One region of the Streptomyces sp. NPDC096013 genome, then DNA from elsewhere that is predicted to be linked to it. Evidence: riboswitches for the same ligand, from Rfam matches in the RefSeq annotation. Region 1 holds a riboswitch; the other holds the start of a gene.

What was found. Region 1 has a riboswitch for glycine ahead of gcvT (glycine cleavage system aminomethyltransferase GcvT). Riboswitches for the same ligand answer to the same signal wherever they lie in the genome.
Region 2: it holds a riboswitch for glycine, as region 1 does, so the genes downstream of both, gcvP (aminomethyl-transferring glycine dehydrogenase) here and gcvT (glycine cleavage system aminomethyltransferase GcvT) in region 1, are expected to answer to the same signal.

Annotation. Positions count from the first base shown of each region.
Region 1 is NZ_JBIWGK010000017.1:39,390-48,247, forward strand. It holds gene glyA (serine hydroxymethyltransferase) at 1-1,134, opposite strand, end outside; gene gcvH (glycine cleavage system protein GcvH) at 1,149-1,526, opposite strand; gene gcvT (glycine cleavage system aminomethyltransferase GcvT) at 1,638-2,780, opposite strand; glycine riboswitch at 2,923-3,021, opposite strand; gene ACIRB1_RS38460 (AAA family ATPase) at 3,171-3,851, shown strand; gene ACIRB1_RS38465 (enhanced serine sensitivity protein SseB) at 3,916-4,701, shown strand; gene ACIRB1_RS38470 (enhanced serine sensitivity protein SseB C-terminal domain-containing protein) at 4,877-5,665, shown strand; gene ACIRB1_RS38475 (ABC transporter permease) at 6,009-7,007, shown strand; gene ACIRB1_RS38480 (ABC transporter substrate-binding protein) at 7,061-8,812, shown strand.
Region 2 is NZ_JBIWGK010000016.1:7,368-16,225, forward strand. It holds gene ACIRB1_RS37450 (bifunctional nuclease family protein) at 42-515, shown strand; gene ACIRB1_RS37455 (MerR family transcriptional regulator) at 731-1,375, shown strand; gene ACIRB1_RS37460 (DNA polymerase IV) at 1,432-3,123, shown strand; gene ACIRB1_RS37465 (PRC-barrel domain-containing protein) at 3,045-3,416, opposite strand; glycine riboswitch at 3,531-3,626, shown strand; gene gcvP (aminomethyl-transferring glycine dehydrogenase) at 3,808-6,693, shown strand; gene ACIRB1_RS37475 (ABC transporter ATP-binding protein) at 6,803-7,882, opposite strand; gene ACIRB1_RS37480 (ABC transporter permease) at 7,932-8,789, opposite strand; gene modA (molybdate ABC transporter substrate-binding protein) at 8,786-8,858, opposite strand, start outside.

The DNA of each region.
Region 1 (8,858 bases):
CCTGAAGCCGCGGGTCGCCAGCGCCGGCGTACCGATGCGCAGGCCGGAGGTGACCATCGGGGGCCGCGGGTCGTTCGGGACGGCGTTCCGGTTGACCGTGATGCCGACCTCGTGGAGCCGGTCCTCGGCCTGCCGGCCGTCCAGCTCGGAGTTCCGCAGGTCGACCAGGACCAGGTGCACGTCCGTACCACCGGACAGCACGTCGACCCCTACGGCCTTCACGTCGTCCCGCACCAGGCGCTCGGCCAGCAGCCGCGCCCCCTCCACGGTACGCCGCTGCCGCTCCTTGAAGTCCTCGCCCGCCGCGACCTTGAAGGAGACCGCCTTCGCGGCGATCACATGCTCCAGCGGACCGCCCTGGAAGCCGGGGAAGACCGAGGAGTTGAGCTTCTTGGCGAAGGACTGCCTGGCGAGGATGATCCCGCCGCGCGGGCCGCCCAGCGTCTTGTGGGTGGTGGACGTGACGACGTCCGCGTACGGCACGGGGTTCGGGTGCAGCCCCGCCGCGACCAGGCCCGCGAAGTGCGCCATGTCGACCCACAGGAAGGCCTCGACCTCGTCCGCGATCCGGCGGAACTCGGCGAAGTCCAGCTGGCGCGGGTACGCCGACCAGCCCGCGATGATGACCTTCGGCCGGTGCTCCTTGGCGAGCTTCTCCAGCTCGGCCATGTCGACGAGACCGGTCGTCGGGTCCACGTGGTAGGCGACGACGTCGAACTGCTTGCCGGAGAAGTTCAGCCGCATCCCGTGGGTCAGATGACCGCCGTGCGCGAGGTCCAGGCCGAGGATGGTGTCGCCGGGCTGGGCCAGCGCGAACAGGGCGGCCTGGTTGGCGGAGGCGCCCGAGTGCGGCTGCACGTTGGCGTACTCGGCGCCGAACAGCTCCTTGACCCGGTCGATCGCGATCTGCTCGGCCACGTCGACGTGCTCGCAGCCGCCGTAGTAACGACGGCCCGGGTAGCCCTCCGCGTACTTGTTGGTGAGGACCGAGCCCTGCGCCTCCATGACCGCGACCGGAGCGAAGTTCTCCGAGGCGATCATCTCCAGCGTGGACTGCTGCCGACGCAGCTCCGCGTCGACGGCGGCGGCGATGTCCGGGTCGAGCTCGTGCAGGGGCGTGTTCAGGACGGACATGTTTCTACGACTCCTCAGCCGGCGGAAAACGCGGTGTACTCGTCGGCTGAGAGCAGGTCGCCCGGCTCCTCCGTGACGCGCACCTTGAACAGCCAGCCGCCCTCGAAGGGGGCCGAGTTCACCAGCGACGGGTCGTTCACGACATCCTCGTTGATCTCGGTGACCTCGCCGCCGACGGGCGAGTACAGGTCGGACACCGACTTCGTCGACTCCAGCTCACCGCAGGACTCGCCCGCGGTCACCGTGGAGCCGACGTCGGGGAGCTGGGCGTAGACGACATCGCCGAGCGCGTTGGCCGCGTACTCGGTGATGCCTACCGTCGAGACGCCGTCCTCGGCGACCGACAGCCACTCGTGCTCCTTGCTGTAGCGCAGCTGCTGGGGGTTGCTCATGGCCTGAATTCTCCTGTACGCGGGGGAGTGCTGGTGAATGGGGGACTACGAGGGGCAACGGCGGACAGGGGCGATCCGCCCCAGGTCACACACGAGACGCTACGACGACTGTCACTTCTCGCGCTTGTAGAACGGCAGCGCCACGACTTCGTACGGCTCGTGACTGCCCCGGATGTCCACGCCGACACCGGCCGTGCCCGGCGCCGCGTGCGCCGCGTCGACGTAGGCCATGGCGATCGGCTTGCCCAGGGTGGGGGAGGGGGCGCCGGAGGTGACCTCGCCGATGACCTGGCCGTCGGCGACGACCGGGTAGCCGGCGCGCGGGACCCGGCGGCCCTCGGCGACGAGTCCGACGAGGACACGCGGGGGCTGCGAGGCGGCGCGCTCGGCGGCGGCCTCCAGGGCCGTACGCCCGACGAAGTCGCCGTCCTTCTCGAACTTCACGACCCGGCCGAGCCCGGCGTCGAACGGCGTGAGGGACGTCGACAGCTCGTGGCCGTACAGCGGCATCCCGGCCTCGAGGCGCAGGGTGTCGCGGCAGGACAGGCCGCACGGGATCAGCCCGGCCCCCGCCCCGGCCCCGGTCAGCGCGAGCCACAGCTTCTCCGCGTCGGCGGGGGAGACGAACAGCTCGAAGCCGTCCTCGCCGGTGTAGCCGGTGCGGGCGATCAGCGCGGGGACGCCCGCGACCGTGCCGGGCAGACCGGCGTAGTACTTCAGGCCGTCGAGGTCGGCGTCGGTCAGCGACGCGAGGATGCCGGAGGACTCGGGACCCTGCACGGCGAGCAGCGCGTACGCGTCACGGTCGTCGCGTACGACCGCGTCGAAGCCCGCGGCCCGCTCGGTGAGCGCGTCCAGCACCACCTGGGCGTTGGAGGCGTTGGCGACGACCATGTACTGCGAGGACGCGTCCTCGGTGTCCGCCAGCCGGTAGACGATCAGGTCGTCCAGGATGCCGCCGTCGGCGCGGCAGATCATGGTGTAGCGGGCGCGGCCGGGGCCCACGGAGGCGATGTTGCCGACGAGGGCGTAGTCGAGGAGCTGGGCGGCCTGCGGTCCGGTGACGGTGATCTCGCCCATGTGGGAGAGGTCGAAGAGGCCGGCCTTCGTGCGGACGGCGAGGTGCTCGTCGCGCTCCGAGCCGTAGCGCAGCGGCATGTCCCAGCCGGCGAAGTCGGTCATCGTCGCACCGAGCGAGCGGTGCAGCGCGTCGAGCGCGGTGCGGCGCTTCTCAGGGGTGGCGGTACTGCTCATCGGTCGGTCTCCCAGGGCATGACGGCGAGGTCGTTCCTCCCCATCTGTCATCGGGACCTGAGAGGTTCGCCATGACCGCTTCGGTCACGGGTTGCACCTTGGGTGGGACCACCGGGAACGGCGGTCCGCTTTTCAGATGTGCCTCGCCCGCGCGGTAACGGGGCCTGAGAGATTCAAGGGAGGGACTTGCTCCTTCGGCGCCCCGGCAACAGTTGCCTGGGGACTCTCCCGCGCGGATTCAAGCGGCCGGTATGCAGTTAGGCGGGCACATCATCGCACAGGCTTTGTAACAGGCCTGTGGCCGGACGCGCACCCAACCGCGAGACACCGTGCATTACCTTCTCTTTACGTTCAGTGGGGAGAACCTTTCCTGACCCCGCAGGGAGGACGATCACGGTGACAAGGACCACGGTGTACGCCACGACCTCGGCCGTAGCGCTGCCCAAGCAGCCTTCCGCCCCCGCAGGAGAGGCATGCCGGGCCCGCCCGGCACCGGTCGTCCGCGACCTCCGCGAGCGCGCCGGGCGCAGCCCGCACGGACTCCGCTTCGGCACCCGCGACCTCGTCGTGGTCACCGGCCTGCCGGGCAGCGGCAAGTCCACGCTGATGCGGCGCGCGGTGACGGCCGACGGGGTCCGCGTCGACAGCCAGGACACCCGCGACCGCTGGGACACCCGCACGGCCGGCCTCCTCCCGTACGCGGTGTACCGCCCGTTGGTCCGCCTCGCCCACTACGCCGGACTGCACCGCGTGCTGCGCTCCGCGTCCGGAGCCGTCGTGCACGACTGCGGCACGCAGAGCTGGGTGCGCGGCTGGCTGGCCCGCGCCGCCGGGCGCCGGGGCGGCACCCTGCACCTGGTGTTCCTCGACGTCACCCCGGACACCGCGCTCGACGGCCAGCGCGCGCGAGGGCGCGGAGTCTCGCGCTACGCGTTCCTGCGCCACCGCCGGGCCGCCGCCCGGCTGTTGCGGTCGGTGGAGCGCGGCGAACTGCCGCACGGCGTGGGCTCGGCGGTCCTCCTGGACCGGGACGCGGCGGACGTGCTGCGCCGGATCGACTTCGCGGACTGAGCCGCTAGCCTTTTCAGCCACAGCAGGGTTACAGCAGGCGGTTTCACCAGCAGGCGGTAGGTAGATGGACTTCCCGGCGGACTTCCCCGGACAGGCGTACCCCCACCCGCATCCGCACGGCGGATGGCCGGGCAACGAGCTGGAGGAGGTGCTCTCGGTGTCCCTCGGCATGCCCTCGGCGGGCGGCCGGATCGTCGAGGTGCTCGGCCGCAGCTTCGTCTGGGTCCCGCTCCCCAGCGGCGGCGGCCCGCAGAGCGGTCCCCTGGACCTGCCCACACTCGACATCGAGGGGCAGGCATACGTCCCGGTCTTCAGCTCCGAGGAGCAGTTCCGCCAGGTCGTCGGCTCGCATCTGTCCTTCACCATCGCGCCGGCGGTGGAGTTCGCCCGCGGCCTGCCCCCGCAGGTCGGCATCGCGGTGAACCCCGGCGGCACGGTCGGTGTCCCGCTCCCGCCGCTCGCGGTGGCCGAGCTGTGCCGCTTCGGCCGCACCGCCCTGGACGGCCCCACGAGCGGCGGCCGTGTCCGCCTCTTCGAACCCGACTGGCAGGACGACCCGGTCGACTTCCTCGCCGCGGCCTCCGCCGAGTTCGCCGCCATCGGCGTCGTCGCCACGGCCCGGCGCTGCCTCGCCGCGATCGAGACGTCCGAGCCTGTCATGTTCGTGGGCGTGGAACTCACCAACTGGGACGGCGACTTGAGAGCGGCCCCGATGGAGGCCCTGGCGAAAGCGCTGGGCCGGGTGACGGTTCAGTGGCAGGTCAACCTGGTGCTCCTGGACGTCACGCAGGACCCGGTGGCCGACTGGATGAGGCAGACCGTGCGTCCCTTCTATACACAGGGTCACTAGCGATCTCCGCGAGGGCGGCCGGCCCGGGGTGCGGGGCTGTGCCGATGTGCGGCTCCGCCGCGCGGTCGCCACCAGCCGCACTCGACCGCCACTCGCGAACGCACCACGGGCCCGCACCCCCTGGGCGCTTAAGCTGTTTCCCAACGCAGGCCAACTACCAGAAGGGGCGGTACACGTGAGCGCCAGCGGCACCGCGACCGGCCAGGTCGAGCACATGCTGCGCCAGGTGACCCCCGGGCGCTACGACGCCTACGAGGCGCTCCTGCGCGCCCTCGCGACCCCCCACTCCGGTCAGATCTGGATGCTGCTGTGGCACGGCCAGTCCGGCTCCCCGGACGCCCAGTACGGAAACATGCAGGTGGACGGCCACGGCTACGCCCCATGCGTCACCTCGGCCCAGGAACTCTCCGCGAGTGGCTGGAACCGCTCGTACGAGGTGGTCGACGGCCTGGACGTGGCCCGCACCCTGTACCCCGACCACTTCGGCCTCTGGCTCAACCCGCACGCCCCCGGCGGCGGCGTCGGCATCCCCTGGCTCGACCTCCGCAGAATCGCCACCGGCCTGGAACGCCAGCCGGCGGGCCCCCTGCGCCTGTCGGAGCCGAGCATCGAGATCCCCCAGTTCTACGCCCTGCTCACGCAGAACGCCCACCGCACCCCGGCGGTCAGGGCGCTGCGCCGCGCCTGGGTGCAGCCCGCGCTCGGAGCGCCGTATCTCGCGATCGGTCTGGACGTCTACGACACCAGCCCGCCCGCCGTGGACTCGGTGCGCGGCATGATGCAGCAGTCGATCGGCGCGGTCCCCGAGGGGCTGCCGGTGTCGACCGTCGCGATGTCCGACGAGTACGACCCGGTGGCGCTGTGGCTGCGCGCCAACTCCCGCCCGTTCTACGACCGTGAGGCCCATGCGGCGCCCGCTCAGGCGGGCGGGTACGGATACCCCCCTGTCCGTGGTGGATACTGAACCCGCGAGTCCTCTTCTCAGCTTCTCCGCAGGATTTACGTCTACGACACATTTCTTCGCGCGTAGACGGCGGTGGGTTGCCCCAAAAGACGCCGAATCTCCCTTGTGTCCCAAGTGCCCGGCGTCCGGGGGGCATTACCCACTGTTCGGATAACGGAATCCCTAGTTAAGCATCACGGTTGCGCATACTTTCGCCGTCAGACCTGGCGGGTGATCGCAGCCACGCTGAAGACTCGCGACTCAGACACAGGGTCCAGGTACCCGTGTCCACTGCAAGTCGACAAAGCCGCTAATCCGCGGCAGGCGTAAGCCGGTAACCACCGGCGAGAGGGGTCGGGTCACAGTGACCGCACCGATCGAGACCACGGGGGCGGAAGCCGGGGCGCAGCCGGAGGCTGTGCTGGCCGGCGCCGACAAGGCACAGATCGAGGGCCGTTCCCTTGGACAGATCGCCTGGACCCGCTTCAAGAAGGACAGGGTCGCCGTCGCCGGCGGCGTCATCGTCGTCCTGCTGATCCTGGTCGCGGCTCTCTCCCGTCCCATCCAGGCGCTGTTCGGCCTGGACCCGGACGCCTTCCACCAGAACCTGATCGACGCCAACACCTCACTGCCCACGGGCGGTTGGGGCGGCATGAGCTGGGACCACCCGCTCGGCGTGGACCCGCAGTTCGGCCGTGACGTGGCCACCCGCATCCTCGAAGGCTCCTGGGTCTCCCTGGTCGTCGCCTTCGGCGCCACGATCCTGTCGAACGTGATCGGCACCATCCTCGGCGTCGTCGCGGGCTACTACGGCGGCCGGGTCGACTCGATCATCAGCCGGCTGATGGACACCTTCCTCGCCTTCCCCCTCCTGCTCTTCGCCATCGCCATCTCGGCGACCCTTCAGGGCGGCGCCTTCGGCCTCAACGGCCTGCCGCTGCACCTGTGCGTGCTGATCTTCGTCATCGGCTTCTTCAACTGGCCCTACCTGGGCCGGATCGTCCGCGGCCAGACCCTCGCCCTGCGCGAGCGGGAGTTCGTGGACGCCTCCCGGGGGATGGGCGCCAAGGCGCCGTACATCCTCTTCCGGGAGCTGCTGCCCAACCTGGTCGGCCCGATCATCGTCTACTCGACGCTGCTCATTCCGACGAACATCCTCTTCGAGGCGTCCCTCAGCTTCCTCGGGGTCGGTATCCAGCCCCCGCAGGCTTCCTGGGGCGGCATGTTGCGGGACGCGGTCACCTACTACGAGGTCGACCCCGCGTACATGATCGTTCCCGGCCTCGCCATCTTCGTGACCGTCCTGGCGTTCAACCTGCTGGGCGACGGTCTCCGCGACGCTCTCGACCCCCGCAGCCGCTAGGGCCCGCACCCGAGAGTTCATCAAGTTTCCGACAATGGAGGAAGCAGACCATCATGCGAAGGTCAGCGCTGGCCGCAGTTGCGGCCATCGGCTCTGCGACACTGCTCGTGGCAGGTTGCAGCAAGGCCGATGACAGTAAGAGTGACAACGGTGGGACGAAGGCGGCTGGGGCCAACGCAGCGACCAAGGACGTCGTCAACGCCTCTACCCACAAGGGCGGGACGGTCACCTACGAACTGTCCGACGTTCCGGACTCGTTCGACCCGGGCAACACGTACTACGCCTACATGTACAACTTCAGCCGGCTGTACGCCCGTCCGCTGATGACGTTCGAGCCCGGCCCCGGTTCCAAGGGCAACACCCTGGTCCCGGACCTCGCCGCGAGCAAGGGTGTCTCCAGCGACGGCGGCAAGACCTGGACGTACAAGCTGCGTTCGGGCCTGAAGTACCAGGACGGCTCGGCGATCACGTCCAAGGACGTCAAGTACGCCGTGGAGCGTTCGAACTTCGCGCGTGACGTGCTCTCCCTCGGCCCGAACTACTTCCAGCAGTTCCTGGTCGGCGGCAAGGACTACAAGGGTCCGTACAAGGACAAGAGCGCCGAAGGCCTCAAGTCCATCGCGACCCCGGACGACACCACGATCGTCTTCCACCTGAACACGGCCTTCCAGGAGTTCGACTACCTGGTCGCGGCGCCGCAGACGGCTCCGGTGCCGCAGGCGAAGGACACCGGCGTCGACTACGTCAAGAACATCGTGTCCTCCGGCTCGTACCAGTTCCAGAGCTACCAGGACGGCAAGCAGGCCGTCCTCGTGCGCAACAAGAACTGGAACGCGGCGTCGGACCCGCTGCGCAAGCAGTACCCGGACAAGATCGTCGTGAACCTGAAGGTCAACGCCGACACGATCGACAAGGATGTCCTCGCGGGCAACGCGATCGACATGGGCGGTACGGGTGTCCAGGCCGCGACCCAGGCGCAGCTGCTCACCTCGGCCGACAAGAAGGCCGGCACGGACAACACCTTCGGTGGCCGTCTCGTCTACATGGCGATCAACACCAAGGTGAAGCCGTTCGACAACATCCAGTGCCGCAAGGCCGTCGAGTACGCCATCGACAAGGTCTCGGTGCAGACCGCCGAGGGCGGCCCGATCCGCGGCGAGATCGCCTCCACCGTCCTGCCGCCAGACATCACCGGCTACCAGAAGGACGACCAGTACGCCACCACCGGCAACAAGGGTGACGTCACCAAGGCCAAGGACGCCCTGAAGGCCTGTGGCAAGACGTCGATCTCGACGAACCTGTCGGCCCGCAGCGACCGTCCGCAGGAGATCTCCGCGGCCACCGCGATCATCAACTCGCTGAAGGCCGTCGGCATCAACGCCAGCCTGAAGCAGTACCCGTCGGGCAAGTACTTCACCGACTACGCGGGTGTCCCGAAGTTCACCGAGCAGCAGAACATCGGCCTGATCATGATGCAGTGGGGTGCCGACTGGCCCTCCGGCTACGGCTTCGAGCAGCAGATCCTGAACGGTGAGGCGATCGGTGCCTCGGGTAACACCAACCTGTCGCAGTACAACAACAAGACGGTCAACAACCTCCTCGCCAAGGCCATCGGCACGGAGGACGTGTCCACCCGCAACAGCATGTACGCCCAGATCGACAAGCAGACCATGAGCGACGCGGCCCTCGTTCCGCTGACCTACTTCAAGGTCCTGCTCGCCCGTCCGGCGAACTACAGCAACCTGGTGTCGACGGCGGCCTTCAGCGGCCAGTACGACTACCTCAACATCGGCACCACGAAGTAGTCGTAGCCCCGGAAGGCAGGTGAAGGCATTGGTGCCCGCGGGCTTG
Region 2 (8,858 bases), on a different contig from region 1:
CCGACTACCCAAACGTCCCGGGCACGGCCTAGGGTTGCTGTGTGAACGAGCTCGATGTCGTAGGTGTCCGGGTCGAAATGCCCTCCAACCAACCGATCGTGCTCCTGCGTGAAGTGGGAGGCGACCGCTACCTCCCCATCTGGATCGGGCCCGGGGAGGCGACGGCGATCGCCTTCGCGCAGCAGGGCATGGCCCCCGCAAGGCCGCTGACCCACGACCTGTTCAAGGACGTGCTGGAGGCCGTCGGCCAGGAGCTGACCGAAGTACGCATCACGGATCTGCGGGAGGGCGTCTTCTACGCGGAGCTGGTCTTCGCCAGCGGCGTCGAGGTGAGCGCCCGCCCGTCCGACGCCATAGCGCTTGCCCTGCGCACCGGGACGCCGATCTACGGCAGTGACGGTGTGCTCGACGACGCGGGCATCGCGATCCCGGACGAGCAGGAGGACGAGGTGGAGAAGTTCCGCGAGTTCCTCGACCAGATCTCGCCCGAGGACTTCGGCACCAACAGCCAGTGAGGGCGAGGCCGGCGGGAAAATGCTGGCATTTGCCACCGGCGTGTGAGTGCGTCCTGCGGCCCTGCGCGAGCGCATTCGGCTAGCCTTTCCCCGCGGTGGGACACGGGAAACCACTCCTTGGGTGATTATCACTCGGCGTGCCGAGTGTGGCGATCGTTGACGCACCCCTGGTGACTGCCTACCGTCGAGAAGGCAGGTCAAGGACGGAGGTCGGCGTGAGAAGCAGCGGCGACGGTACGGCTGGGGGTGCCCCGGAACGCAGTTTCGGGGACAGAGGCCCGTACCCGCTTCACGGCAGTACGGCCGATCGCATTCCGCAGCGGCCGGCGGCAGTGCCGAGCAGCGGAGGGGCGACGTCCATGGCGTCCGAGGAGATCGGCTACCGGGGCCCTACGGCCTGTGCGGCGGCCAGCATCACCTATCGGCAACTGGACTACTGGGCGCGCACCGGGCTTGTCGAGCCCAGCGTGCGGCCCGCACACGGGTCGGGGACGCAGCGGCTCTACAGCTTCCGGGACGTCGTCGTCCTGAAGATCGTCAAGCGGTTCCTGGACACGGGGGTGTCGCTGCAGAACATCCGCAGCGCCGTCCTGCACCTCAGGGAGTGCGGCTTTCGCGATCTGGAGCGCATGACGCTCATGAGCGACGGCGCCACGGTCTACGAGTGCACCTCGCCGGACGAGGTCCACGCGCTGCTCCAGGGCGGCCAGGGCGTCTTCGGCATCGCCGTGGGGGTCGTGTGGCGGGACGTCGAGAGCGCCCTGTCGCAGCTGCACGGGGAGCGCGTCGACACCGGCGAGACACTCGTCGGGTCCAACCCCGCGGACGAGCTGGCCAGGCGGCGCAACCGGGCCGTCTGAGGGCCGGCGGGAGCCGTGGCGGGGCATTGTCAGTGGCGTAGGGCAGCATCGGAGATGTGAGAACCGCGCCCACGATCCTGCATCTCGACATGGATGCCTTCTTCGCCTCGGCGGAGCAGGCGTCCAAGCCGAGCCTGCGCGGGAAGGCCGTCGTGGTGGGCGGGCTCGGGCCGCGCGGGGTGGTGGCCACCGCGTCGTACGAGGCGCGGGTCTTCGGGGTGCATTCGGCTATGCCCATGGCCCAGGCGCGGCGGCTCGCGCCGAACGCCGCGTATCTCGTGCCGCGCTTCGGGTTCTACCGGTCGATCAGCGAGCAGGTGATGGGGCTGCTGCGGGCGCTGTCGCCCTTGGTGGAGCCGCTGAGCCTGGACGAGGCGTTCGTGGACCTGGAGGCCGGGGGAGCGGCCTGGGACGCCGAGTCCGCGCGGCTGACGGGGGAGCGGCTGCGGGCGGACATACGGGCGGTCACGGGGCTCACCGGGTCGGTGGGACTCGCCGCCTCCAAGATGATCGCGAAGATCGCCTCCGAGCGCGCCAAGCCCGACGGGCTGGTGATGATCGAGCCGGGGACCGAGCGGGCGTTGCTGGGACCGCTGTCGGTGCGCACGCTGCCGGGGGTCGGGCCTGCGACCGGTGATCATCTGCGGCGAGCCGGGATCACCACGGTCGACGAGATCGCCGAGGCGGGCGAGGACGAGCTCGTACGGCTGGTGGGCAAGGCGCACGGGCACGGGCTGTACGCGATGGCGCTCGCGCACGACGAGCGGCCCGTGGTGGCCGAGCGGGAGACCAAGTCCGTGTCGGTCGAGGACACGTACGACGTGGATATCCACGACCGGACCAGGGTCGGCCTTGAGGTGCAGCGGCTCGCCGACCGGTGCGTACGGCGGCTGCGGGCGGCCGGCCTGTCGGGGCGGACCATCGTGCTGAAGGTGCGGCGGTACGACTTCTCGACGCTGACCCGGTCCGAGACGCTGCGCGGGCCCACCGACGACCCGGGGGTGGTGCGGGAGGCGGCGGCCCGGCTGCTGGACTCCGTGGACACCACGGGCGGGGTGCGGCTGCTCGGGGTGGGTGTCTCCGGGCTGGCCGACTACACGCAGGAGGACCTGTTCGCGCAGGCGGCCGGGGAGCAGGTCGATCCCCTGGAGGAGGAGCACACGGAGGCGCCGGGCGAGGAGCCGGCGGCCCCCGTGGAGCGGCGCTGGCCCGCGGGGCACGATGTGCGCCACGCCGGGTTCGGGCACGGGTGGGTGCAGGGGAGCGGGCTGGGGCGGGTCACCGTGCGGTTTGAGACGCCGGAGGATCAGGGGCCGGGGAGGGTGCGGACGTTCCGGACGGATGATCCGGAGCTGGAGCCGGCTGAACCGTTGCCGTTGGTGACGCGGGAAGGGGAGGGGGTGGCGGCCGGGGCCGTGTCGATGCCGTATCCGTCGGCGGCGCGCGGAGGCGGGGAGCGGTCGGCCGAGTCGCCACCCTCGGTGGAGCCCAGCCCTGGCATCACCGAGGCCGAGCCGCTCTCCGGACCCGGCAGCACGGACGCGCGGCCCACCGGCATCGCGCCGGACGGTCCGACGCACTCGACGGCACCGGACGCTCATGCCCCGCCCGCCGCGTCGGCGACCCCGGGAAGCCGAAGACCCGGCGACGACCCGTCCGCCGGGCTGCCTCAGCTGTCGTCCGAGCCCGCCAGCTTGCCGAAGTCGTGGTCCGGGAGGGACGGAGGCGGGGCCACGTCGAGGCCGTAGTGGTGGTAGAGCTGGAGTTCCTGGTCGGGGGAGAGGTGGCGGCCGACGCCGAAGTCGGGGGCGTCCTTGATCAGGGAGCGGTCGAAGGGGATGTGGAGCGAGCCCTCGATCAGTTCGCTGGGCTCCAGCGGGACGAAGGCGTCCCTGGAGAACAAGCCCGTGCGTATGGCCGCCCACTCCGGTGCGCCGGTCGCGTCGTCGAGGTAGACCTCGTCGATCGTGCCGATCTTGGCGCCGGTGCGGTCGAACGCCTTGCGGCCGATCAGGTTGCGCGGATCGATATCGGTCTGCACGGGCCCTCCTCCTGGTCGCAACTCATTCGTAGACACTACAAAAGAGCACATTCAGGCCGGTGGCCACTCGAAAGCCGGGCTCTAGTGCTCGCTGGTAGGCTGGCCAGCGGCTGCTGACCCCGTGCGGGAGAGTCCTCCAGACTTCATCGGAGGCGCCGAAGGAGCAACTCCTCCCCGGAATCTCTCAGGCTCACGTACCGCACGGACGAGGTCACTCTGGAAAGCAGGGCGGGTGCCGACGACGGCTCCCGCTCTCACCGACGGTGAAAGCCGGGCACCTTCGGGATGCCCGGTGAAGCTCTCAGGTTGAGATGACAGAGGGGGAGGCCGTCCGGGCACCCCACCGCCGTGGTGTCCCTCGAAGGTCGTGTCTGACCAGGAGGCCTCCGTAATGACCGTCCCTCGCATTCCGCTCTCCGAGCTCGAACAGGGCATTCCGTTCGAGCAGCGTCACATCGGGCCCGACCAGGAGGCGCGGGCCAAGATGCTCGCGCAGGTCGGCTACGGCTCGCTCGACGAGCTCACCGCCGCCGCGGTCCCGGACGTGATCAAGAACGCCGACTCCCTCGACCTGCCGGGCGCCCGCACCGAGGCCGAGGTGCTGGCCGAGCTGCGCTCCCTCGCGGACCGCAACGAGGTCCTCGGGTCCATGATCGGGCTCGGGTACTACGGGACCTTCACCCCGCCGGTGATCCTGCGCAACGTGATGGAGAACCCGGCCTGGTACACCGCGTACACGCCGTATCAGCCGGAGATCTCCCAAGGGCGGCTCGAGGCGCTCCTGAACTTCCAGACGATGGTCGCCGACCTGACCGGGCTGCCGACCTCCGGTGCCTCCCTGCTCGACGAGGGCACCGCCGCCGCCGAGGCCGTCGCCCTGTCGCGGCGCATGGGCAAGAACAAGAAGGGCCTCTTCCTGGTCGACGCGGACGCGCTGCCGCAGACCATCGCCGTGATCGAGACCCGGGCCGAGCCGGCCGGTGTCGAGGTCGTCGTCGCCGACCTCAGCGAGGGCATCCCGGCCGAGATCGCCGAGCGCGAGATCAACGGCGTGCTCGTGCAGTACCCGGGCGCCTCCGGAGCCGTACGCGACATCAAGCCGCTGATCGAGCAGGCGCACGCACTCGGGGCGCTCGTCACCGTCGCCGCCGATCTGCTCGCGCTGACGCTGCTGAAGTCGCCGGGTGAGCTGGGGGCGGACATCGCGGTCGGTACGACGCAGCGGTTCGGGGTGCCGATGGGCTTCGGCGGGCCGCACGCCGGATACATGGCCGTGCACGAGAAGTTCGCGCGCAGCCTGCCCGGCCGGCTCGTCGGCGTCTCCGTCGACGCCGACGGACACAAGGCCTACCGCCTCGCGCTCCAGACCCGCGAGCAGCACATCCGCCGTGAGAAGGCCACCAGCAACATCTGCACCGCTCAGGTGCTTCTCGCCGTCATGGCCGGGATGTACGCCGTCTACCACGGGCCCGAGGGGCTGAGGGGCATCGCGCGGCGGACGCATCGCTACGCCACGATCCTGGCCGCCGGTCTCACCGCGGGCGGTGTCGAGGTCGTGCACGGTGGCTACTTCGACACGCTGACCGCGCGGGTTCCGGGCCGGGCCGCCGAGGTCGTCGCCGCCGCTCGCGAGGACGGGGTCAATCTGCGTCTCGTGGACGCCGACCAGGTGTCCATCGCCTGTGACGAGACCACCACGCGCGACCAACTGGCCGCCGTATGGACCGCGTTCGGGGTCGACGGGGACGTCGAGACGCTGGACGGGTCCGCCGAGGACACGCTGCCGGAGGGGCTGCTGCGGACCGACGCGTACCTCACGCACCCCGTGTTCCGGGACCACCGTTCCGAGACCGCGATGCTGCGGTATCTGCGGCGGCTCGCCGACCGGGACTACGCGCTCGACCGGGGCATGATCCCGCTGGGCTCCTGCACGATGAAGCTCAACGCGACCACCGAGATGGAGCCGGTGACCTGGCCCGAGTTCGGGCAGCTGCACCCCTTCGCGCCCGCCGAGCAGGCGCAGGGATACCTCACGCTCATCCGGGAGCTGGAGGAGCGGCTCGCCGAGGTCACCGGGTACGACAAGGTGTCCTTGCAGCCGAATGCCGGTTCCCAGGGCGAGTTGGCCGGGCTGCTCGCCGTTCGCGGGTATCACCGGGCCAACGGTGACGAGCAGCGCACTGTCTGCCTCATCCCGTCGTCCGCGCACGGCACCAATGCCGCGAGTGCCGTGATGGCCGGGATGAAGGTCGTCGTCGTGAAGACCGCGGAGGACGGTGAGATCGACGTCGAGGATCTGCGGGCGAAGATCGAGCAGTACCGCGACGAGCTCTCCGTGCTGATGATCACGTACCCGTCCACGCACGGGGTGTTCGAGGAGCACGTTGCCGACATCTGCGCGCAGGTCCATGAGGCCGGCGGGCAGGTCTACGTCGACGGCGCCAACCTCAACGCCCTTGTGGGGCTTGCCAAGCCGGGGCACTTCGGTGGGGACGTCTCGCATCTGAATCTGCACAAGACCTTCTGTATTCCGCACGGCGGCGGCGGCCCCGGGGTCGGGCCGGTGGGTGTGCGGGCGCATCTGGCGCCGTATCTGCCGAACCATCCCTTGCAGCCCGCGGCCGGGCCGGAGACGGGAGTGGGTCCGATCTCGGCGGCTCCCTGGGGCTCCGCCGGGATTCTGCCGATCTCCTGGGCCTACGTCCGGCTCATGGGCGGGGAGGGGCTGAAGCGGGCCACGCAGGTGGCGGTGCTCAGCGCCAACTACATCGCCAAGCGGCTTGAGCCGCACTACCCGGTGCTCTACACCGGGCCCGGCGGGCTCGTCGCGCACGAGTGCATCATCGATCTGCGGCCGATCAGCAAGGCGACCGGCGTCAGTGTCGACGACATCGCCAAGCGGCTCATCGACTACGGGTTCCACGCGCCGACCATGTCGTTCCCGGTGGCCGGGACGTTGATGATCGAGCCGACCGAGTCCGAGGACCTGATCGAGCTGGATCGGTTCTGCGAGGCGATGATCGCCATTCGTGGGGAGATCGAGAAGGTCGGGGCGGGGGAGTGGCCGGGCGAGGACAACCCGCTGCGGAACGCTCCGCACACCGCGGCCGCGCTCGGTGGGGAGTGGGAGCACGCGTACACGCGCGAGGAGGCGGTGTTCCCGGCGGGGGTTTCCGTCGCCGACAAGTACTGGCCGCCGGTGCGTCGGATCGACCAGGCTTTCGGTGACCGGAACCTGGTGTGCTCGTGCCCGCCGTTGGACGCGTACGAGGACTGAGCGCTCCGCCGGTAGGCCGTACGTCGGGCGCGGCTGTGTCGAGGCTGGTCGCGCCCTGCGGCGGAGCCGCGGATCGATGCAGCCCGCGCGCCTTATGACGCGCCATGGTTCAGGCCGGATACGCGTGGGTCTGGGTTGCCTTCACCGTCGCCCAGACCGACGCCCCCTGATGCAGGTCCAGTTCGGCCGCCGCGACCGTCGTCAGGTCGGCGGTCAGGGGGAGTTCGCCGGTCAGGTCGGCGCGGATCTGGTCGCCGTGGGATTCCAGGCCCGCTACCTCGCAGTGCCAGAGGTTGCGGGCGCTGATGTCGGTGGGGCGGGTGCGGAAGAGGGTGACTCCGCTGGGCGGGAAGGCCACGAAAGCCTCGCCCTGGAGGTCCTCGGTCGTGGTGATCGTGGGGCCCTCCTCCAGCGTCACGATGTGACCGTCCGCCTGGCCCTTGTAGAGGTTGAGGCCCACCAGTTGGGCGATGTAGTCCGTGCGCGGGTGGCGGGCGATGTCGGCGGGGTTGCCCTCCTGGACGATCGTGCCCTGTTCGATCACCACCAGGCGGTCGGCCAGCACCATGGCGTCCAGGGGGTTGTGGGTGACCAGGACGGCTACCGCCTCGAACTCGGCCAGGTGGCGGCGGAGTTGGGCCCGTACGTCCAGCCGGGTGCGGGCGTCCAGGGCGGCGAGGGGCTCGTCCAGGAGGAGCAGGCGCGGGCGGGTCGCCAACGCCCTTGCCACGGCCACGCGTTGGGCCTGGCCGCCGGAGAGCCGGCGGGGCTTGGCGGCCGCGTGCTCGGCGAGGCCCATCCTGTCCAGCCACTCCGCGGCCACCGCGCGGGACTCCGCCTTGGTCGCGCCCTGGCAGCGGGGGCCGAAGCCGACGTTGTCCAGTGCGCTGAGGTGGGGGAAGAGCAGGTAGTCCTGGAAGACGACTCCCACCGGGCGGGACTCCGGTGGCGTGCGGTCCAACTCCGTTCCGTCCAGCCGCAGATGACCGTCCGTCAGGCGGGTCAGGCCCGCGAGTGCGCGGAGCGCCGTGGTCTTGCCCGCGCCGTTCGGGCCGAGCAGGGCCACGACGTCTCCGGGGGCGGCCGTCAGCTCCACGTCCAGGCGGAACGTGCCGCGGTCCACGACGAGGTGGGCGTCCAGGCCCTGGGCGCCGGGGAGTTCGGGGTCGTAGGGCTCGGGGTCGGTCATGACGGGCACGTCCAGGGGGCCGATGTGCGGGCGGTCGCGGGGGAGTTGGTCATGACGTGGTCATCCAGCGGTCCCGCAGGGCCGCCAGGACCGCGATCGAGACGGCCAGCAGGACCAGGCTCAGGGCGACGGCCGCCTCGGGGTCGTTCTGGAGGGCCAGGTAGACCGCCAGGGGCATGGTCTGGGTGCGGCCGGGGAAGTTGCCGGCGAAGGTGATCGTCGCGCCGAACTCGCCCAGGGCGCGGGCCCAGGCGAGGACCGCGCCCGCCGCGATGCCCGGGGCGATCAGGGGGAGCGTGACCCGGCGGAACGCGGTGAAGCGGGAGGCGCCGAGGGTCTGGGCGGCCTCCTCGTAGCGGGGGTCGGCGGCGCGCAGGGTGCCCTCGACGCTGATGACCAGGAACGGCATCGCCACGAACGTCTCCGCGACCACGACGCCGGCCGTGGTGAAGGGCAGGGTGATGCCGAACCAGGAGTCCAGCCACTGGCCCACGACGCCGTTGCGGCCGAGGGCCAACAGGAGCGCCACGCCTCCCACCACCGGGGGCAGGACCAGCGGGAGGGTCACCAGGGCGCGGAGGAGGCCTCGGCCGGGGAACTCCGCGCGGGCCAGGACCCAGGCCAGCGGGACGCCCAGGACCAGGCTCACGGCCGTCGCCGCCGTCGCGCTGAACAGGGACAGCTGGAGCGCCTGCCAGACCTCGGTGCTGGTCAGCTGGGACGGGAGGGAGCGCCAAGGGGCCCGTACCAGAAGGGCGATCAGCGGGAGGAGAAGGAACGCCAGCCCCACGAGCGCGGGCAGCAGGAGGGGGAGCGGCACTCCCCGCCCCGTCATCCGGACGCGGCGACGCCGCGGGCCGCCCTTGAGGGTCTCGGCCGCGGCGTCGGAGGTGTCGGTCAGGGTCACGGCTTGAGGAAGCCCGCGGCGGACAGCACCTTCTGGCCCTCGGCGGACCGCACCAGCGCGATGAACGCC